DNA from 4 places in the Pantoea phytobeneficialis genome. Region 3 is predicted to be linked to each of the others. Evidence: riboswitches for the same ligand, from Rfam matches in the RefSeq annotation. Region 3 holds a riboswitch; each other region holds the start of a gene.
What was found. A riboswitch is a leader RNA that binds a small molecule or an ion and turns the genes downstream of it on or off. The one in region 3 is predicted to bind thiamine pyrophosphate.
Positions count from the first base shown of each region.

Region 1: linked by a shared signal. The riboswitch ahead of CTZ24_RS21040 (FAD-dependent oxidoreductase) and the one ahead of thiM (hydroxyethylthiazole kinase) in region 3 are both predicted to bind thiamine pyrophosphate.
Region 2: linked by a shared signal. The riboswitch ahead of thiC (phosphomethylpyrimidine synthase ThiC) and the one ahead of thiM (hydroxyethylthiazole kinase) in region 3 are both predicted to bind thiamine pyrophosphate.
Region 4: linked by a shared signal. The riboswitch ahead of thiB (thiamine ABC transporter substrate binding subunit) and the one ahead of thiM (hydroxyethylthiazole kinase) in region 3 are both predicted to bind thiamine pyrophosphate.

Region 1 covers NZ_CP024637.1:175,683-181,138, forward strand. Annotated here, with positions in the region: gene CTZ24_RS21020 (LysR family transcriptional regulator) at 1-59, opposite strand, end outside; gene CTZ24_RS21025 (pirin family protein) at 183-908, shown strand; gene iolG (inositol 2-dehydrogenase) at 1,033-2,031, opposite strand; gene CTZ24_RS21035 (LacI family DNA-binding transcriptional regulator) at 2,268-3,293, shown strand; TPP riboswitch at 3,525-3,644, shown strand; gene CTZ24_RS21040 (FAD-dependent oxidoreductase) at 3,773-4,717, shown strand; gene thiS (sulfur carrier protein ThiS) at 4,701-4,898, shown strand; gene CTZ24_RS21050 (thiazole synthase) at 4,901-5,456, shown strand, end outside.
Region 2 covers NZ_CP024636.1:260,723-266,178, forward strand. Annotated here, with positions in the region: gene CTZ24_RS01160 (aminotransferase-like domain-containing protein) at 1-9, shown strand, start outside; gene thiE (thiamine phosphate synthase) at 72-707, opposite strand; gene thiC (phosphomethylpyrimidine synthase ThiC) at 704-2,629, opposite strand; TPP riboswitch at 2,707-2,808, opposite strand; gene CTZ24_RS01175 (Rsd/AlgQ family anti-sigma factor) at 2,897-3,403, opposite strand; gene nudC (NAD(+) diphosphatase) at 3,467-4,240, shown strand; gene hemE (uroporphyrinogen decarboxylase) at 4,280-5,347, shown strand; gene nfi (deoxyribonuclease V) at 5,350-5,456, shown strand, end outside.
Region 3 covers NZ_CP024636.1:3,322,105-3,327,560, reverse strand. Annotated here, with positions in the region: gene fbaB (class I fructose-bisphosphate aldolase) at 1-474, opposite strand, end outside; gene thiD (bifunctional hydroxymethylpyrimidine kinase/phosphomethylpyrimidine kinase) at 622-1,422, opposite strand; gene thiM (hydroxyethylthiazole kinase) at 1,419-2,204, opposite strand; TPP riboswitch at 2,238-2,334, opposite strand; gene CTZ24_RS15405 (DUF3606 domain-containing protein) at 3,574-3,762, opposite strand; gene chiP (chitoporin ChiP) at 4,253-5,456, shown strand, end outside.
Region 4 covers NZ_CP024636.1:759,883-765,338, reverse strand. Annotated here, with positions in the region: gene CTZ24_RS03385 (MFS transporter) at 1-278, opposite strand, end outside; gene sgrR (HTH-type transcriptional regulator SgrR) at 533-2,194, shown strand; TPP riboswitch at 2,230-2,327, shown strand; gene thiB (thiamine ABC transporter substrate binding subunit) at 2,375-3,361, shown strand; gene thiP (thiamine/thiamine pyrophosphate ABC transporter permease ThiP) at 3,337-4,947, shown strand; gene thiQ (thiamine ABC transporter ATP-binding protein ThiQ) at 4,931-5,456, shown strand, end outside.

The DNA.
Region 1 (5,456 bases), on a different contig from region 3:
GCAGTGAAGTTACCGGCTTTAATTACGGCGACATAAATGCGCAGGTCATCTATCTGCATATTGTCCACTTATTAGTGACAGTCATTGTCAATGCAACGCATTGTTGGGCGTTTCAGTTTACGTATACTGAGTCCCATCAGGAAGCGAAATCGTCTTCCACCAACAAATTTGAGGAGCAGACCATGATTGAACAACGATTGTCAGCCCAGCGCGGCCTTGGTGACCACGGCTGGTTGCATTCACGCCATACCTTCTCGTTCGCTAACTACTGGGACCCGAAACAAACCGGTTTCTCAGATTTGCTGGTGATTAACGATGACCAGGTGGCACCGGGTCGCGGTTTTGGTGCGCATCCGCACAGCAACATGGAGATTATCTCTTATGTGCTGGAAGGCGCGCTGGAGCATAAAGACTCTATGGGCACCGGTTCAGTGATTGTCCCCGGTGACGTGCAGTTGATGAGCGCCGGTAACGGTGTGACGCACAGCGAGTTTAACCACTCTAAAGCGGAAAACGTGCATTTCCTGCAAATCTGGATCGTACCGGCAGAACGCGGCACCCAGCCTGGCTACCAGCAGATTTCGGTGGCTGAAGGTGACAAACGTGGTCAGCTGCGTCTGATTGTATCGCCCGAGGGTGATGCCGGTTCGCTGAGTATCCGCCAGGATATCCGTATCTATGCCGGATTGTTTGATGGTGCCGAGCAGCAGACCCTGGCGCTGGATGCCGACCGCTATGCTTACATCCATGTGGCGCGCGGCAGCATCGAAGTGAACGGTGTGGTGTTTAACGCCGGAGACGGTGCGCGCGTACGTAACGAAACCGCGCTGCAATTCGCTAACGGCAAAGATGCGGAAGTATTGGTGTTTGATCTGCGTCCGCTGGAAGTGAATCATCCTCAGCGTTAAGTTATAAAGGGGAGGCCTGATGGCCTCCTCTGTTCTCATTTGCGCGATAAATCGCGCCGCTACATAGGTGCAAAATTTTTTGCGCGATAAATCGCGCCGCTACATAGGTGCAAAATTTTATCGCTTATAACAACGATGCCGGTGCTACCGGTTTACCGGTTTTCAACGATGCCAGCGCCGCATCAGCCAGCAGCAGGGCCTGCAAGCCATCATTCCCACTCGGGTATTCTCCTTCCCCTTTTGCCAGTGCCTCAATAAAGGTCGCTAACTCGTTGCGATAGGCTTCGGCGTAGCGTTGCAGGAAAAAGTGCTGCGGTTTTTGCGCCACGACCCCCATCGCCACCGATTTCACCAACTGACTTTCCAGTTGATTGGTCACTGCTAACATCCCCTCGCTACCGTGGACCTCAATGCGTTGATCGTAACCATAGCTGGCGCGACGGCTGTTGGTGATCACTGCCATTTTGCCGCTGGCACAGGTCAGGGTGACCACGGCGGTATCGACATCGCCTGCCGCTTTGATTTGGGGATCAACCAACGCTGAAGCGGAGGCATATACCGAGACGGGTTCCTCATCCAGTAACCAGCGTGCCATATCAAAATCGTGAATCGTCATATCGCGGAACAAGCCACCGGAGACTTTCACGTATTCCGGCGGTGGTGCACCCGGATCGCGCGAGCTGATGGTCACCAGCTCGGTGCTGCCAATCTCCCCGGCGCGCAGGCTGGATTGCAGGTGTGCCATGCTGGGATCAAAACGGCGGTTAAAACCAATCATCAACGGCACACCTGCTTCCCGCACCGTGGCAAGGCAGCTTTGCACGCGCGCCAGGCTGAGATCGACCGGTTTTTCACAGAAGATGGCTTTGTTCGCTCTCGCGGCGGCTTCAATCAAATCGGCATGGGTGTTGGTGGCACTGCAAATCGCCACCAGATCGATGCTGCTGTCTGCCAGGATGGTGGCGAGGTCGGCAACTGTCGCGCCATACTTCTCGGCCAACGCTGTCGCTGCCGGAGCATAGACATCCATAACATACGCCAGCCGACACTGCGGATGGGCGGCGATATTTCCTGCGTGGATCTGGCCGATACGACCGGCACCCAATAAAGCGACATTCAGCATTGGTTATTCCTCGGGGGTAGAAAGGTTGTGGCGTTATTAATCGATGCGGGTGCAGATCAAGTCAAAACAAAGCCCCGGCGGCGTGATGAATTGATGAGGTAGATCACAGGCTTTTTTGATGTAACTAACATCAAATGTGAATAATTAGTTGTATTTCATGCGCTTGATGGATTTGGCTTTTTGCCAGGATGTACGGATACTGATTGCCTGTGAGGTAGATGACATCAGGACATGCCATGAAGCAACATCACTGGAAATCGCCGTCGATCAAACAAATCGCGCAGGAAGCTGCCGTCAGTCCCGCCACCGTTGACCGGGTGCTGAATGGTCGCGAAGGCGTAAGGGAAGTGACGCGCAAAAAAGTGGCAGACGCGATGCAGCGGCTGGGATTGAACGCAGATACCGGCAACCCGAGTGCTAACAGAACGCGCATTGCGATTATTTGCGAATCCGGTTCCAGTTTTCTCCATCAGGTGGAGCAACAGGTACGCGCTGCTATCAATGATTATCCCCAGCTCCATTTCAGCCTCGATAGCGTGCCGAACGTGCAATTCAATGCCGAACGCTTCAGCCAACTGATTACCCGGCGAGCCGCCACCAGTAGCGGCATCATCCTGGTGTGTCGCGATGAGGTAAAAATAAATCGTGCGGTTAAAGCGGCGATTGATGATGGGGTCCCGGTCATTTGTCTGACCAGCGATCTGCCCAATTCGCGGCGCAGCGCCTATGTGGGTATCGATCAGGTCGCTGCCGGAGCCACTGCGGGCTGGTTTATGGGCCGTATGCTGCCCGCACAGCAATCGGGCAATATTCTGCTGATTTGTAGTTCGACCTATCGTACCCAGGAGGAGCGTGAGATTGGCTTTCGCCGCGTGTTGCGCGAGGCATTCCCTTGGTTAACCATTCGTGATCGCGTCAACATTAACGACGAAGCGGAAACCGCGTATCTCAGCGTAAAAAAATGGCTGGAGCGGGGGAACCCGTTGGCAGGGATCTACAACACCGCAGGCGGTAACGAAGGGGTGGCGCGCGCGTTAACCGATTTTGGCGTACAGGATCAGGTGATATTTATCGGCCATGAATTGAGTGAAGCGAGCCGACTGCTGCTGGAGAACGGCACCCTGGATTTGGTGCTCGGCCATGATATTCGTCGGGAGATCGATCTGTGCCTCGCCCTGTTGCAACAGCCGGGCAGCGGTCAGTCGTTCAGTGACAGCAAAATTCCGCTGCTCACCTGGCATCGCTACTCTTATTTTGCCTGACGGCTCAGGGGCAGAACACCACCCACAAAATGATCACGCCGAATATACACACCAGAATGGCTGAAATGATTGAATCAGCACACATAATTTACCTGCCGGATTTCAGGATGAGGGGACGAGAATACGCGCAAATCATGGAGAAAAATGGATGAACCTGAAACAGGGAATTTTTAAAGGTTAGGCTTTGTTGCCGGGCTTACACTTGACGTAGCCTGGCGGCTGCAATACAAATAGACGCGTCGGGGGAGTCTCGCTCAAGAGACTGAGAGGCTAAAAGCGCACTGCGCGGCTTAGCGACCCTTTGAACCTGACCCAGTTGATACTGGCGTAGGAAGACTGACAGCCTGTCATTTCGGCTGTCTGACATCGGGACGTTTTTCCGTTGCGCGTGTCATTTCCCTCCTCCTGTATCCCGGGTCTCAGTGCGAAAACTGAGAGGCCGATGTGAATTCTCCCCTTTGTATTACGGAATACCCGCTATGAGCCGCTGGTCTGTACTCGGTGGCGGTGTTGCGGGCCTGTGTGTGGCGACCTTACTCGCCGAACGCGGTGAACAGCTTGAAGTGATTAGCGATGACGCGCGTCAGCCCGCCTCCTGGTTTGCCGGAGGTATGCTCGCACCCTGGTGTGAAGCAGAAAGCGCACCACGCGCCGTCATTGAGCTGGGGCAGCACTCCGCAGCCTGGTGGCAACAACGCGTCAGTTGCGTTGAACATCAGGGCACGCTGGTGGTGGCACCACCACGCGACAGCCAGGAACTGAACCGCTTTGCCCGCATGACCGAACAACATCAATGGATTGATCCGGCAGACGTGGAGCCAGCCCTCGCCGGGCGCTTTGCCCGTGGTCTGTTTTTTGCGCAGGAGGGGCATCTCGATCCTCGCCTGGCACTGAATGAAATGCGTGAAAAGTTGCAGCAACGTGGGGTGGCTTTTCACCACGGGAAGCCGTCGGGGCAGGTGATTGATTGCCGGGGCATCCATGCGGCAACAGCGTTGCCGGGCCTGCGGGCGGTGCGGGGCGAGATGTTGATTTTACACAGCGATGAGGTGCGCTTCTCACGCCCGATTCGTCTGCTGCATCCGCGCTTTCCCTGCTATCTGGTGCCGCGTCGCGGCGGCCATTTTATGCTCGGTGCAACTATGGTCGAAAGCCATGATGCCAGCCCGATCAGCGCCCGTGCCATGATGGAGTTGCTGAGCGCGGCCTGGGCCATCCACCCGGCGTTGGCCGAAGCGCGTATTGTCGAAAGCGCCAGCGGTTTGCGTCCGGCGTATCCGGCAAATCTGCCGGAAATTCACTATCAAAACGGGACATTTTACCTTAACGGGATGTACCGCCACGGCTTCCTGCTGGCTCCGCTGATGGCGGAACAACTGATGCAGCGTTTAACTTCGGAACAACTTCATGAATATTCAGCTTAACGGTCGCCCGGTGCTGACGGCCGCCCGTACCCTGACCGAACTGCTGCGTGAGCAGCAGATTGACGTGGCCTGCGTGGCAACCGCCTACAACGGTACTTTTGTCCCCAAATCCCGCTACGACAGTCAGCAACTGGAAGAGGGTTGTCAGCTCGAAGTGTTATCACCGATGCAGGGGGGCTAATGATGTTTTATGGCTTTGAACCGCAATCCCGCTTTCTGCTTGGTACCGCAGGTTATCCCTCACCGGCAATTTTGCAGCAGGCGATTGCGGCTGGCGGCAGCGAGATCATTACCGTCAGTCTGCGGCGTGAAGGGGCCGCTGGGGCCGCCTTCCGTGAACTACTTGCGCAACTGGATGTACGCGTGCTGCCGAACACCGCCGGGTGCCACACGGTGCAGGAAGCCGTGACCACAGCGCAGATGGCGCGTGAATTGTTTAACACCCCGTGGATCAAGCTGGAGGTGATCGGCCATGCCGACACGCTACAACCTGATCCCTTCGCGCTGGTGGAAGCGGCACGCATCCTTTGCGCCGATGGCTTTCAGGTATTCCCCTACACCACTGAAGATTTGATCGTCGGTGAAAAATTGCTTGAAGCCGGCTGCGAAGTGCTGATGCCGTGGGGCGCACCCATCGGTTCCGGTCAGGGGCTACGTAACATTGATGGCCTGCGCGCGATGCGGGCCTGGTTCCGTGATGTTCCGTTAATTGTCGATGCGGGCATCGGTGCCCCCTCGC
Region 2 (5,456 bases), 1.3 Mb from region 3:
TGCGCCTGATCGGTAGCGGCGCGATTTATCGCGCAATTTAGTGCGCAATAAATCGCGTCGTCAGCCGTGTTTTACGCCGTGACGGTGGGTTCTGTCAGCGCCAGCAACTCTTTCGTGGCCGCCAGCCAGTCGGGTGCCTGAGTGATGGCACTAACCACCGCGATGCTACCCACGCCGGTCGCCAGCACCTCTGGTGCGCGCGCCAACGAAATACCGCCAATGGCTACCGTTGAAATGCCTTCCAGCCGCGCCAGATGACGTGTTAACTCTGCAATGCCTTGCGGTTCTGATGGCATCTCTTTAGTTTGTGTCGGGAAAATATGCCCCAGCGCGATATAGGAGGGGCGCAGCGCCAGCGCCCGATCCAGTTCGGCATCATCATGGGTGGATAAGCCGAGGCGCAAGCCCGCCTGACGAATTGCCTCCAAATCGGCCACATCCAGATCTTCCTGGCCGAGATGCACGCCATAGGCGTTGTAGCGAATTGCCAGGCGCCAGTAATCATTGATAAACAGGCGGGCGCGATATTGTTTGCCGAGTGCGATAGCCTCCCGCACCGCCTCTTCCACTTCATGATCTTCGCAATCTTTAATACGCAGCTGAATGGTGCGTACTCCCGCTTCCAGCAAACGGGCAATCCACTCAACGCTATCGACAACCGGGTAAAGTCCTAAACGTGGGGCGGTACTGGGGAAGGCGGCGGTCATACATTTTCCTCTTTCAGGGCATCGGCGGCATGATAAAGCTCACCGCCACGGCTACGGAAGGCATCTGACATCTGCGCCATCCCGATTTCAATCGGCTGGGCTTCCGCCTGCTGACGGGCGGCAAAGTCACGCACTTCCTGGGTGATTTTCATGGAGCAGAATTTCGGGCCGCACATGGAACAAAAATGTGCCACTTTGCCCGACTCCTGCGGCAGTGTCTCATCGTGATAAGCGCGCGCGGTATGTGGGTCGAGCGCCAGATTGAACTGGTCCTCCCAGCGAAACTCAAATCGCGCTTTCGACATGGCGTTATCGCGGATCTGGGCGCCAGGATGGCCCTTCGCCAGATCGGCGGCATGAGCGGCAATTTTATAGGTGATCAATCCCTGTTTCACATCTTCCTTATTCGGCAAACCCAGATGTTCTTTCGGGGTGACGTAGCACAGCATCGCACAGCCGAACCAGCCAATCATCGCGGCACCGATGCCAGAAGTGAAATGATCGTAGCCGGGGGCGATATCGGTGGTCAGTGGGCCGAGGGTATAGAACGGGGCTTCGTGACAATGTTCCAGTTGTTCGGTCATATTGCGGCGAATCATCTGCATCGGCACATGCCCCGGACCTTCGATCATCACCTGCACATCATATTCCCAGGCGATTTTGGTCAGCTCACCCAGCGTATGTAGCTCGGCAAACTGCGCTTCATCGTTGGCATCCTGAATCGAACCCGGACGCAGTCCATCACCCAGCGACAGAGCAACATCATAGGCAGCACAGATTTCGCAAATCTCACGGAAGTGCAGATACAGGAAACTCTCCTGATGGTGCGACAAACACCACTTCGCCATGATTGAACCGCCACGCGAAACGATGCCGGTCAGACGTTTCGCCGTCATCGGCACATAACGCAGCAGCACGCCGGCGTGGATGGTGAAGTAGTCAACGCCTTGTTCGGCTTGCTCCAGCAAGGTGTCGCGGAAGATTTCCCAATTCAGATCTTCCGCGATGCCGTTTACCTTCTCCAGCGCCTGATAAATCGGTACGGTGCCAATCGGCACCGGGCTGTTACGCAAAATCCACTCGCGTGTTTCATGGATATAACGGCCGGTCGAGAGATCCATCACCGTGTCAGCCCCCCAGCGTGTCGACCACACCAGCTTCTCCACTTCCTCTTCAATTGAGGAGCTGACCGCCGAGTTGCCGATGTTGGCATTCACTTTGACCAGAAAATTGCGGCCAATGATCATCGGCTCAGATTCAGGGTGGTTAATGTTGGATGGGATGATGGCTCGCCCTGCGGCGACTTCCTGACGCACGAACTCGGCGGTGATATTTTCCGGCAGATGCGCACCAAAGCTATGGCCAGGATGTTGTTGTAGCAACACTTCGCCACGGATGCGCTCGCGCCCCATGTTTTCACGAAGTGCAATAAACTCCATTTCCGGGGTAATGACGCCCTGACGCGCATAATGCAACTGGGTAACACGGCGGCCTGTTTTGGCACGTCGCGGTTGGGGCAGATGTTCAAAACGCAGGTGATCCAGACCCTCATCTGCCAGGCGTTGCTGTGTATAGCTGGAGCTGAGCTGGTCGATGGTTTCACTGTCGCCGCGTTCCGCGATCCAGTTGGCGCGCAGTTTGCTCAACCCCCGATGAACATCAATCGATGCATGCGGATCGCCGTAAGCCCCGGCCGTGTCATATACCGGCACCGGTTCGTTGGCTTCGTATTGCGGATTATCTTTACTGCCGCCGGTCAGGGTCGGGCTGAGCTGAATCTCACGCATCGGCACACGAATATCATCACGACTGCCGGTGATCCAGATACGTTTAGAATTGGGGAAGGCAGTGCCCTGGAGGGAATCAATAAATTCCTGCGCCTGGGCGCGTTGTTCACGACGAGAAGTTTTTACAACAGACATAGCAAGTTTCCTGTAAATGATGGAAGTTGCTTGTCCGGAGTCCGGAAGGAGTAACAGAAACGGCGCGCGCACCGGCTGTGATATTTACTCTTGTTCCCTTCGCAGGTACTAACCTGATCAGGTTCCGCGGATCCCGAATTAACGGTCTCAGCCCAAAATGGGCACTCCGACAAGAAAATATTTACGGTGTTAAACCGTAAAATAAAAAAGCCCTCGTAGCATAGAAGGGCTTTTTACGAATAACAAGTCTTTTACAAATGCGGGCGGCTAAGCAGGGCGGGCGATGATGCTTTCATTCGCTACCGGCGTATGCGCCAGCTGATTGTCCCATGCCAGATGCACCAGCTTATCTTCCAGCGTAAAACGCGACTCCAGCACTTCACCCACTTCAGACAGCGCCTGCTGGAAGGTGACGCAGTTGTCATCGGTGATGGCCTGTTGCAGATGGCCGTCATACAGTTGCATCATTCGTTCGGTATTGGCTTCCAGTGACGGGTAGATTTGCGCGGCGGCGATCATCGGGCTGTCACCTTGCATCTCACTGATAATATGTTCATAAATGCTGAAATGGCCGGCGGAGAGATAATCCACCAGGTTATGACAAAAGGCATCCAGCGCCTGTTCGTCCAGGGCACTCAACGCATCTTTTTTGGGCTTCATGCCAACCAACTGGTAGTAAGTCACAAGTAGCTGACGACGCGCGTGTAGCCATGAATCGACCAATTCGTTACCGCGGCCTACACGCTCGGTCAGGTCATCTAACTGAGTAAGCATACAAGGCTCCATGTGGGTTATAGTGGTTCATTCTGCGAATAGACGCTAAGGATGACGATTTAAATGCAACGTGAGATCTCAAGCGTAGACGCTGGCTGGTGGATTGTCAGCCATGAACAAAAACTTTGGCTGCCACAGGGTGAGCTGCCGCACGGGACGGCGGAACAATTCGATCTGGCGGGCAGCAGCGGCATGGTGATTGGCGAATGGCAGGGTGAAAACGTCTGGCTGGTGCGTGAATCACGTTCTGACAATATGGGCTCAGTACGCCAGTTGATTGACGAAGATGTCGGCCTGTTCCAGCTTGCCGGGCGTGGCGTGCAACTGGCGGAATTCTTTCGTTCGCATCGCTGGTGCGGCTATTGCGGCCACGAAATGCATTTGAGCAAACGTGAGTTTGCTTGCCTGTGCGGTCACTGCCGTGAACGCTATTATCCGCAAATCGCGCCCTGCATCATTGTGGCGATTCGGCGCGGAGATGAGATCCTGCTGGCGAACCACGCAAAGCATCGTAACAACGTCTACACCGTACTGGCCGGTTTTGTTGAAGTGGGGGAAACCCTCGAACAGGCAGTGGCGCGTGAGGTGATGGAAGAGAGCAATGTACGAGTGAAAAACGTACGTTACGTCACCTCACAACCCTGGCCATTCCCCCATTCGCTGATGATGGCCTATATGGCGGAATACGATGGCGGGGAGCTACAGCATGACGGCAAAGAACTGCTGGATGCCGGCTGGTTCCGCTACGATGCGTTACCTTTATTACCGCCGCCGGGTACCGTCGCGCGACGTCTGATTGAAGATACCGTTGCCCACTGTCGCGCCAGCGCGCTGTGAAAATGCTACACTGGCGCCCTGTCAGTGAGAGAGCCAATTATGAGTGAACTGAAGAACGATCGTTATCTGCGCGCCCTGTTACGTCAGCCGGTGGATGTCACCCCGGTTTGGATGATGCGACAAGCCGGGCGTTATCTGCCGGAATATAAAGCCACACGCGCCGAGGCCGGTGACTTTATGTCGCTGTGTAAAAATGCTGAGCTGGCCTGTGAAGTCACGCTGCAACCGCTGCGTCGCTATGCGCTGGATGCGGCAATCCTCTTCAGCGATATTCTCACCATCCCGGATGCCATGGGATTGGGCCTGTACTTTGAAACCGGTGAAGGCCCCCGTTTCTCTCACCCGATTACCAGCCGCGCTGACGTCGACAAACTGCCGGTACCTGACCCGGAGCAAGAGCTGGGTTATGTGATGAATGCGGTGCGCACCATTCGCCATAACCTGAAAGGCGAAGTGCCGCTGATCGGTTTCTCCGGTAGCCCGTGGACGCTGGCTACCTACATGGTTGAAGGGGGTAGCAGCAAGGCCTTCACCAAAATCAAAAAGATGATGTACGCCGAGCCACAAACGCTGCATGCGTTGCTGGATAAGCTGGCCGACAGCGTGATCCTCTATCTGAACGCGCAGATCAAAGCCGGTGCGCAGTCGATCATGGTGTTCGACACCTGGGGCGGCGTGCTGACCGGACGTGATTATCGCGAGTTCTCGCTTTACTACATGCACAAAATCGTTGATAGCGTGCTACATGAGAACGAAGGTCGCCGTGTGCCGATCACCCTGTTCACCAAAGGTGGCGGGCAATGGCTGGAAGCGATCGCGGAAACTGGCTGTGATGCGCTGGGCCTGGACTGGAGCACCGATATTGCCGATGCCCGTCGTCGCGTCGGCCACAAAGTGGCGTTGCAGGGCAATATGGACCCGTCAATGCTCTACGCCCCACCGGCCCGTATCGAGCAGGAAGTGGCTGGCATCCTTGAAGGGTTTGGCAAGGGTGAAGGCCACGTCTTCAATCTGGGCCACGGTATCCATCAGGATGTACCGCCAGAGCATGCCGGTGCCTTTGTTGAGGCGGTGCATCGTTTGTCACGTCCTTATCATCAGGGCTAGCGATGGATTTAGCGGCGCTACGCACGGAACAGCAACAGCGCGCAGCTGACGTGGTGCGGCAGGACGATTTTGAGGTGCTGCCGCCCCGTTTGATTGCCGGTGCCGATGT
Region 3 (5,456 bases):
ATTGAACGCCTGCTCGACGCTGGCGTACAGCGTCTGATCATATTGCGTCGGATAGCTCAGCGTCTCGTTGTGGTTCAGCTTCACCATGAACGGGATCTTGTGCGCATAACGCCGCGCCACCGAGGCCAGCACACCGTAGGTGGAAGCGACGCAGTTGCAGCCCGCTTCAATCGCCAGCTCAACAATATTTTTCGGGTCGAAGTAGTGAGGATTGGCGGCAAATGAAGCGCCGGCGGAGTGCTCAACCCCCTGATCAACCGGCAAAATCGACAGGTAACCCGTCCCAGCCAGGCGACCGGTGTTGTACAGCGTTTGCATGTTGCGTAATACCACAGGAGAACGATTGTTATCGGTCATTACGCGATCAACATAATCCGCGCCCGGTAAATAAAGGCTTTCCGCTGGAATGGTCATGCAGCGATGTTGAAGAAGGCTATCCGCTTCTTGGCCCAATAACTGAACGATGTCCGTCATACTCACTCCTGATTAATGGCTGGATTGGAACCGGCACCTGCCGATTCGCCCCCAACAGCCTGGACCGGGATCCGCCAGGCTGGCAAATTGCTGACTCCATTTTTCAGACAGATACGCAGGCAAAAAATGGCAATTCGGCGTTACGCCCTACCACCAACGATGAAAATGGTGCACCGGTCCAATGCCTTTTCCGACTTCCAGAGAATCGGCATGCAGTAACGCTTGTTGCAACCAGGCTTTAGCCTCGGAGAGCGTCGCAGCCCAGTCATCATGGCGTGGACGTAGCGCCGCCAACGCAGCTGACAGCGAACAACCGGTGCCGTGGGTGTGGCGAGTATTGACGCGTGGCGCGGTAAAACGCTGACGTCCGTTGCGGGTGATAAGCCAATCCGGGCTCTCCGCATCACTCAGATGTCCTCCCTTCATCAGTACCGCTTCACACCCGAGATCCAGCAATGCATCCCCCTGCATCAGCATCGTCTTCTCATCCTGCGCCACACTGCGGCCAAGCAGCGCTGCGGCTTCTGGCAAATTCGGCGTAATCAACGATACCTGTGGTAACAACAACTCACGCAGGCTGGCGATGGCATCCGGTGATAACAACGCATCGCCACTTTTGGCAATCATAACGGTGTCCAGCACCACGAACGGCAGGCTGGCACGCTTCAGCTTGTCAGCGACAATTTCCACCACCGCCGTTTCCGCCAGCATGCCAATTTTTGCCGTGTCGATACGCACATCATCGAGCACCGAATCCAGCTGCGCTCCGACAAAATCTGGTTCGATACGATAGACCGACTGCACACCACGGGTATTCTGGGCCACCAGCGCGGTAATGACGCTGGTGCCATAGGCACCCAGCGCGGAGAAGGCTTTGAGATCGGCCTGAATTCCAGCACCACCGCTGGGGTCAGTACCGGCAATAGTCAATGCGTTAATACGTTTCATGGCGTCACCTCCAGTGTCCACAGCGCATCCAAAAAGGCAGCAACAAAGCTGCCCGGCCCCTGGACCTGACGTGCCGCCCGTTCACCGGCCAGTGACATGACCCGACAAGCTGCCGCCACATGTTGCAGACGTTCACCCGGCAGGCTGGCAAAAGCCGCCACCACTGCCGACAGCGCACAACCTGTCCCCACTACGCGTGTCATCAGTGGGCTGCCGCCCGGGATGGCAAAGGTATGCTGACCATCGGTAACGTAATCCACTTCGCCGGTTACCGCCACAATGCTGCGGTAATCGTGCGCCAACTGTTGAGCAGCGCTGAGTGCGGCGTCAGCCTGATGCAAGCTGTCCACGCCACGCCCGCCCGCCGCCTGGTTCGCCAGGGCAAGGATTTCCGAGGCGTTGCCACGGATGGCTGCCGGTTGCTGGGTCAATAGCTGCTGACAAAATTCGGTGCGAAAGGTTAACGCGCCCACCGCGACCGGGTCGAGCGTCCAGGGTGTGCCGGCACGGTTTGCCGCCTCTACCGCAGCCTGCATGGCGATGCTGCGATCGCGCGTCAACGTACCCACGTTAATGAGCAGAGCATCGGCATAACCGCTGAACTGTGCGGCCTCATCAGCGTCGATCACCATGGCAGGTGAGGCACGCAGTGCCAACAGGACATTAGCGGTAAAGGTCTGTACCACATCATTGGTCATGCAATGTACCAGCGAAGCATGTTGATGCAGTAACTGAAGCGAGTGCGCGAGTTGCGCGGAGGAAAGAAGGTCAGGTTGTTTCATAAAGCTCCCAACCGGCGATCAAGAAGGCGAATGCGGTCAGGCATCTGACTTCCCTACGCTGGCATTATCCAGATCAGGTGGTACGGGTATTTCTCAGCCTTCACAAGGAAGGGCACCCCGAGTCATTTATATGACTGGCAGATTAGGGCAAGTGACTTGCTGACGCAAGCCCGCCCTGCTCAATATACCGCTGGGCTTTTTCCCCCATACGTTGCGTAGCGGCGCGATTTATCGCGTAAAACTTCAAGTTCGTGTGATAAATCGCAGCACTACGATTGAAAACAAATACACATTGCGCATGTGGTCGTTGCTTGTAAAATGACCACCGAGATTATTCCCACAACAAGATGAAGGATTTATGGCAAAAGGAATTGTGCTTTGTCAGGGAGACAGGACGTCATGCGGCGGCAAAATCACCGCAGACGCAAGAAGGCGATCCTGTTACCTGTGGGAAAGATGGTAAGACCTACAAGATTATCGGAGGCATACCTTTTTACACCAGCGGCCCCGATAAAAAACGTATTGCCGGATCGCTTGATAGCCACAGTTCATGTCCTTGCAAGGCTAAAATCACACCGTCTAACGCTTATCCTGGCTATGTGAAAGAAGAACCCCCTGTCTCGCGAGAGACTGGTTTAGCGGCTTAGGCTCCAGCCGCATTAATGCCAAAATTTCAGTCAGAACCAGAACAACATGCAATTCACTCAATTAATGAAATCGATGAGGCTTGCTCAATTGGCCGGGAAGATGAATGTTCTAAGAAAAAATACACCGAGATTGGTCGCTTCTCTGGAGGACTTGCTGGTGGTTATATTGGAATACGCTTCAGATAAAGGCGAATACCTTGGTGAACTTTTCTATAATTCGGTAGGTAAATGACATGAACGTTGTATCTGCTATTTTATTTTCGTTATTTCTCGCCTCTACAATCACAACATATGGATATTCCGCGTTAAAAACCGAAAGACACATTATGTTATGTACTCTCTTTCGTGAAAAATCTGGATACTTACCCAATGGAATGACCCTTGCTCAGAATGGAGGGGCTTTCTTTACCTTCCAAAAAGATTTATATTTCTTCTTGCCACTCATTGTCAGAAAAGGCAGTTTTACTGTTAGAAACATGAAATCAGAACATTATGACTTCATACGAAGTCTACCACATGAAACGACAGGATGGTTGAAGATCAAGTTCTATTTATTTACCATAACGACCACTCTACTTTTTTAAATTTTTTATTTGATTGTTTTTCATAAAGGCATTATGAAATCATACGTAAACAACATGCATCCTCACTATAAACCCGCGCGCCAGCATAAGTAAAAAACCCCGCAGAACGGGGTTAGTCAGTTATTTTCTTCCTGAAAATCACTTTCGCTGATATTGATTCAAGTACTGCTTAACTTTCTCAGTACCATTACCTACGTTAGCAACAGCGGTACGCAATTGTGTCGCGCTCACTTCCAGGGTGTTCGTCCAATACTCAACCTCCCAGGTTTCAGTAAGACTAATAAAGCGTTTGTCTTCCGGTTGTTTTCTCTTTAAATCATCAGCCATTTTGCAGCTCCTGAGGTTAATCCTGAAAACATGACTATCGCTTCTTAAGAAGAGTAACTCGTTAGCTTAACCGAAGGATGTTAGCCGTCCGGTGATTGCCATACAGCCCCACTTAAGGCCAGGAGCCAGCACAGCGCTGGCTTCCGGAAAAAATCCTAGACAATATGGCTGACGATATCAAGGTATAGCAACTATACCAAAGAACAACAGAATAAAACTTTTTTGCTGCATCTAAAGGCTGAATGTTGTTCCCGGTTTTCTGCTAATCAACAGGATCAAGTACTGAGAAACAATTGACTCACATAAACAACAAAACAGTAACATTATGATATTAGTGAATTAAATGCTGATTTTTGCGTCCTGCGTCATAAATCGTACTCATCGTCATTGATAATTCGCGTCACGAAAAATAGCATCTGCGCACTGGTTACACGAAGTAACAGTAAATGGAAAGCATCATCACACAAGGGATTATCACGGAGGATTTACCATGCACAGGACAGTTCGCACGTCGCTATCCACAGCTATCGCCACTGCACTTCTCATTACATCATTTATCCCTGCCCCTGCTTTTGCAGCCGGTTTCATTGATGACTCATCCCTGACCGGTGGTCTCTACTACTGGCAGCGGCAGCGCGATCGCAAAGAGATGGATCCGCAACAGGGTAAATACGGCCAGTATGATGCCAACCTGCATCATGCAACAGGCAATGCCAGCCTCGATTTCTCCTCAGGCTATCTGGCGGACGTCATCGGCCTTGACCTTGCTGCGTATGGCGCGCTGGAGCTGACTCATGGTGGTCCGGCTGCACCCAACGAAATCGGGTTCAGTGATGCCAGCAACCGCTGGGATGAAAAATGGACCGGTGATAAAAGTGGTGCCAGCTTGTACAAAGCTGCGCTAAAAACCCGATGGCAGGATTACTGGCTGCGTGCCGGATATCTACAACCCACCGGCCAAACGTTACTGGCACCGCACTGGAGTTTCCTGCCGGGAACTTACCGTGGTGTCGAGGCGGGAACCACCTATGATTTTGGTGATACGGGAGCCCTTTCCTTCTCATGGATGTGGACCGATCAATACAAAGCGCCCTGGTACCAGCATATGTACAACTTCCGCAAAGCAGACGGCACTACGGATGTACCGTGGCTGCAATCTTTCGGCGCGAAGTACGATTTTAAAAATAGCCTGGTCGTGGAAGGGGCTTACGGCCAGGCCGCAAACTACATGGATCAATACTTCGCCAAAGCGTCGTATCAACTGCCGTTGGCCGGTTCGCCGTTGCGTACCAGTTATCAATTTTATGGTGCACAGGATCGCGAGGGAGGCGGCGCCAGCAACGTCAACAATGTCTATGACGGTTTAGCCTGGCTCCAGGCGATGACACTCGGCTACACCCTTGGCGCATTTGATTTCCGCCTGGAAGGCACCTGGGTAAAAGCAGAAGGTAATCAAGGCTTCTTTTTACAACGCATGACGCCCTCGTACGCCAGTTCCAATGGTCGCATGGACGTCTGGTGGGACTCGCGTTCAGACTGGAACGCTAATGGTGAGAAAGCCGTGTTTGCTGGCGTGATGGCCGATCTCGCACACTGGCAATTGCCGGGTTGGCAGGTTGGTGGCTCCTATGCCTATGGCTGGGATGCGAAGCCTTCCACCAATCCCATATACAACCAACAGCAGCGCCTGACAG
Region 4 (5,456 bases), 1.8 Mb from region 3:
TTACACACCGCCATCAGGCAACAAAACATAATCAGGTGGCGGCGATCGCCGTGGTTGTCGGAACGTTTCGCCACCAGCAGGCTGATGACAATCCCGGCAATCGCGTTGACGGTAAAGAACAACCCAACCCAGAACGGCCTGACCTGCACTTCACGCGTCAGGAACAGGCTCAGCGTCGGTGCCTGCAAAGCACCGGCCACGCCAACCATAAAGGAGACGGCCATAAAAGCCAGATAAACCGGGTTGAGGAACGGCTTACGCGTTAACAGCGATTTCATGCAGAAATCCCTTTGCGGATTCAATCGGGGAAAAAAATGAGGGTAGAAGATTCCACAGCAAGACGAAAAAAGCCAGCAGAGAACACACTGCTGGCGGTGAAATTGCACCCTACTCAGAAAAGGTTCTACGTCGGCAGAACCGCTGGCAGAGCGCCATTCATGACTGAATGCCTCCCGCTCTTCCATTGGGGTCTACTATGCCTCTAATATAGGGCAAGAAAAACTGAGCGATTACGCGGCGGAGTTCCCCTTTTATGTCTTCTTCACGTCTACAACAGCAATTTATCCGCCTGTGGCAAAGCTGCCAGGGCCAGGATCAGGAAACCACCCTGAGCGAACTGGCGGAATTGCTGCACTGCTCGCGACGTCATATGCGCAACCTGTTGAATGCCATGCAGGATGCGGGTTGGTTAATCTGGCAGGCCGAAGCCGGACGGGGTAAACGTTCAACGCTGAGTTTTTGTTATACCGGGCTGGCATTGCAGCAGCAGCGCGCCGAAGATTTGCTGGAGCAGGATCGCATCGAACAACTGGTGCAATTGGTAGGCGACAAAAATCAGGTACGCCAAATGATTGCTTCTCACCTCGGCCGCAGCTTCCGCCAGGGTAAGCATATTCTGCGCGTCCTCTATTATCGCCCGCTTCCCAACCTGCTACCCGGTTCCCCGTTGCGTCGCTCCGAAACCCATTTAGCGCGGCAAATCTTCAGTGGTCTGACACGGATAAATGAGGAAAAGGGGGAAATTGAACCCGATATTGCCCATCACTGGCAACAAACATCGCTGCTGCACTGGCGCTTTTTCCTGCGACCCGCGATTCGTTTTCACCACGGTCGTGAACTGGAGATGGAGGATGTCATCAGCTCGTTGGATCGTCTGCGTACCCAACCGCTGTTCTCCCATATTGCCAAACTTCACTCCCCTGCCCCCTGGACGCTGGATATTCAACTGACTCAACCCGATAACTGGCTACCGTGGTTGCTTGGCAGCGTCAGCGCGATGATCTTGCCGCGCGAGTGGCAAACGGTTCGCGATTTCGCCCGTCAGCCGATTGGCACCGGCCCCTACAGCGTGGTGCGCAACCAGCAAAGCCAACTTAAAATTGCCGCTTTTGATGACTACTTCGGCTACCGCGCGTTGATTGATGATGTCTCAATCTGGGTATTACCGGAAATCAGCGACGAACTGGTGTATGCCGGAGTGAAGTTGCAGGGCGAAACCGCCGATGAAAAATCGGAGGAGAGCCGCCTGGAAGAGGGTTGCTATTTTCTGCTGTATGACCAACGTTCAGAGCAGGGACGCGATGCCCATTTCCGCCGCTGGGTCAGCTATCTGTTTAACCCTATCGCCCTGCTGAACAACGCCGGGGTAGGGTATCAACGCTACTGGTTCCCGGCCTATGGCTTGATTCCTCGCTGGCACCACCGCCGCGACTTAACCCCAGTCAGCAAACCACAGCATCTCACCCAACTGACCATCAGCTGGTACAGCCATCATGTTGAGCATGAAGGGATCGCCAATGCGCTGCGCCCACTGCTGGCGCAGCAGGGCGTAGAGTTAATCACCCGTGAACTGAGTTACGAAGCATGGTTTAACGGTGAAGGCGAAAGCGATATCTGGCTTGGCAGTGTCAACTTCACCCTGCCGCTGGATTACTCGCTGTTCGCTCAATTGTATGAGCTGCCGCTGATGCAGCAATGCATCCCAATAGACTGGCAAAGCGCGGCTGAACGCTGGCGCGAAAAAACGCTACCGCTGGCGGAATGGAGCAAGCAACTGGTGGACAGTGACTACCTGCATCCGCTGTTTCATCACTGGTTGCTGCTGGAAGGCCAGCGCAGTATGCGTGGTGTGCGCATGAATACCCTTGGCTGGTTTGACTTTAAATCCGCCTGGTTTGCCCCGCCGGAGCTGTGAACCTTTCGCCCTGAGCCGGAAATGACTAGAATGAGCCGTTCTCAACGGGGTGCCCTGCATTACAGGGGCTGAGAGAGACCCGTCGAACCTGATCCGGTTAATACCGGCGTAGGGATTTGAGATGCCTCACTGCTCAGATCCTTTGCGACTCAACCTTATCTTCTCCTCAAGGAGCGCAAAGTGTTTAAAAAAGTTCTGCCCGTGCTGCTGCTGATTTCTGCCCCGGCGCTGGCTGCCAAACCGGTACTGACCGTCTACACCTACGATTCATTCTCTGCCGATTGGGGACCCGGTCCGGCAGTAAAAAAAGCCTTTGAAGCCCAGTGCGGCTGTGAGCTGAAATATGTCGCGCTCGAAGATGGCGTGTCGCTGCTCAATCGTGTCCGTATGGAAGGCAAAAACAGCAAAGCGGATATCGTGCTGGGCCTCGATAACAATCTGGTGCAGGCGGCAGAAAAAACCGGCCTGTTTGCCAAAAGCCAGGTGGATACCGGCGCACTCCAACTGCCAGATGGCTGGCACAACGACACCTTTATCCCGTTCGACTATGGCTACTTCGCCTTCGTCTATGACAAAAATAAACTGAAGAACCCGCCCAAAAGCCTGAAAGAGTTGGTAGAAAGCCCTGAAAAATGGCGCGTGATCTATGAAGATCCACGTACCAGCACCCCCGGACTTGGCTTGCTGCTGTGGATGCAAAAGGTGTATGGCGACAAAGCACCGGAAGCCTGGCAAAAACTGGCGCAAAAAACCGTCACCGTCACCAAAGGCTGGAGTGAAGCTTATGGCCTGTTCCTGAAAGGTGAAGGCGATCTGGTGCTGAGTTACACCACCTCCCCGGCTTATCACATCATTGAAGAGAAGAAAGAAAACTACGCGGCAGCGCCGTTCAGCGAAGGCCATTACATGCAGGTTGAAGTGGCGGCACAGCTCGCCAGCAGCAAACAACCAAAACTGGCACAGCAATTTATGCAGTTTATGGTATCCCCGGCCTTCCAGCAGACCATCCCGACCGGCAACTGGATGTATCCGGTGATTAAAAGCGAGTTGCCTGCCGGTTATCAGACGCTAAACGTACCGCAAACGGCGCTGCAATATAGCCCGACTGAGGTTGCCGACCATCGCGCCGACTGGATAAGTGCATGGCAACGCGCCGTCAGCCGTTAATTCCCGGCTGGCTTCTGCCCGGCAGTTTCACCGCGCTCTTGTTATGCGCGGTGGCGCTGCTGGCGTTTGGTGCGCTGTTGATGTCAGCCCCCATCGGTGACTGGCGTGGCCTGCTCACCGATGACTATCTGCATCACGTACTGGCTTTCTCCTTCTGGCAGGCGTTACTGTCGGCGCTGTTCTCAGTCATCCCCGCGATCCCGCTGGCGCGCGCCCTGTACCGTCGACGTTTTCCCGGACGTAACCTGCTGTTACGCCTGTGCGCCATGACGCTGGTGCTACCGGTGCTGGTGGCAATATTCGGCCTGCTGAGCGTCTATGGTCGCAGCGGCTGGCTGGCCCAGCTGTGCAGCCTGGTAGGTATCGATTATCACTTCTCACCCTATGGGTTGCAGGGCATTCTGCTGGCACATGTGTTCTTCAATCTGCCGCTGGCCACGCGCATGCTGTTGCAGTCGCTGGAAAGCATCCCGGGCGAGCAACGTCAGCTGGCGGCGCAGCTCGGCCTGCGCAGTTGGAACCTGTTCCGCTTACTCGAATGGCCGTGGCTGCGGCGGCAGATTTTGCCCACCGCCGCGCTGATTTTTATGCTGTGCTTTGCCAGTTTTGCCACCGTGCTGGCACTGGGCGGTGGCCCGCAGGCCACCACGCTGGAGCTGGCAATTTTTCAGGCGCTGAGTTTTGACTACGATCCCGGTCGCGCGGCCCTGCTGGCGCTGCTGCAACTGGGCTGCTGCCTGCTGCTGGTGTTGCTGAGCCAGCGCTTCAGCCAAGCTATTCCGAGCGGAAGTCAGCAGATACGCGGCTGGCGCGATCCCCAGGATAGCTGGCGCGCGCGCCTCAGCGATGGCTTATTGATCGGTTTAGCCTTGTTGTTGTTGCTCCCGCCTTTGCTGGCGGTAGTGACTGATGGCCTGCGTGGCGGCGTCGCCGGGGCGATTCAACAACCGGCCTTGTGGCAGGCCACCTTTACCTCATTACGCATTGCCATCGGAGCAGGCGTGTTGTGTGTCATTCTTACCCTGATGCTGTTATGGAGCAGCCGTGAACTGCGCCTGCGTCATCACACTATCCCGGCGCAAGCAATGGAACTGAGTGGCATGTTGATTCTGGCAATGCCAGGCATCGTATTGGCGAGCGGTTTTTTCCTGCTGTTCAACGCCACCGTTGGCCTGCCGCAATCCGCCGACGGGCTGGTGATCTTCACGAACGCACTGATCGCCATCCCCTATGCCATGAAAGTGCTGGAGAACCCGATGCGCGATCTCAGCGCGCGTTACAATCAGTTATGCGCCTCGCTGGGTATGCAGGGGTTGAACCGCCTGCGCCTGCTTGAACTGCGCGCACTGAAACGTCCGATTGCCCAGGCGCTGGCCTTTGCCTGCGTGTTGTCGATTGGCGATTTTGGCGTGGTGGCATTGTTTGGCAGCGCGGATTTCCGCACGTTGCCATTCTATCTGTTCCAGCAAATTGGCGCCTATCGCGGCGAGGACGGCGCGGTCACCGCGTTGCTGTTGCTGCTGCTGTGCCTGCTCCTGTTTACCCTGATGGAAAAATTGCCAGGTCGTCATGCTGACACTGAATAACCTCACCTACCTGTACCAGCATCTGCCGATGCGCTTCCAGTTTAGTGCGCAAGCCGGCGAACGGCTGGCGATCCTGGGTCCGAGCGGAGCCGGGAAAAGTACCCTGCTTAGCCTGATTGGCGGCTTTTTGCCGGTCAGCAGCGGCAGTTTATGGTTGAACGGCGAAGAGCATACCGCCAGCGTCCCCGCCGCGCGCCCGGTGTCGATGTTATTCCAGGAGAACAACCTGTTTCCGCACCTGACGGTGCAGCAGAATCTGGGACTGGGGCTGCATCCGGGCTTAAAACTCACCGCTGACCAGAAACAGCAGGTGCTTGAGATCGCCGGGCAGACCGGGCTTCAGGAGATGCTACAGCGCCTGCCGGGACAGCTCTCCGGCGGGCAACGCCAACGCGTAGCGCTGGCGCGCTGTCTGCTGCGCAATCAGCCGATTCTATTGTTGGATGAACCTTTTTCTGCACTCGATCCGGCGTTGCGTCAGGAGATGCTGCAACTGGTGCATAGCGTCT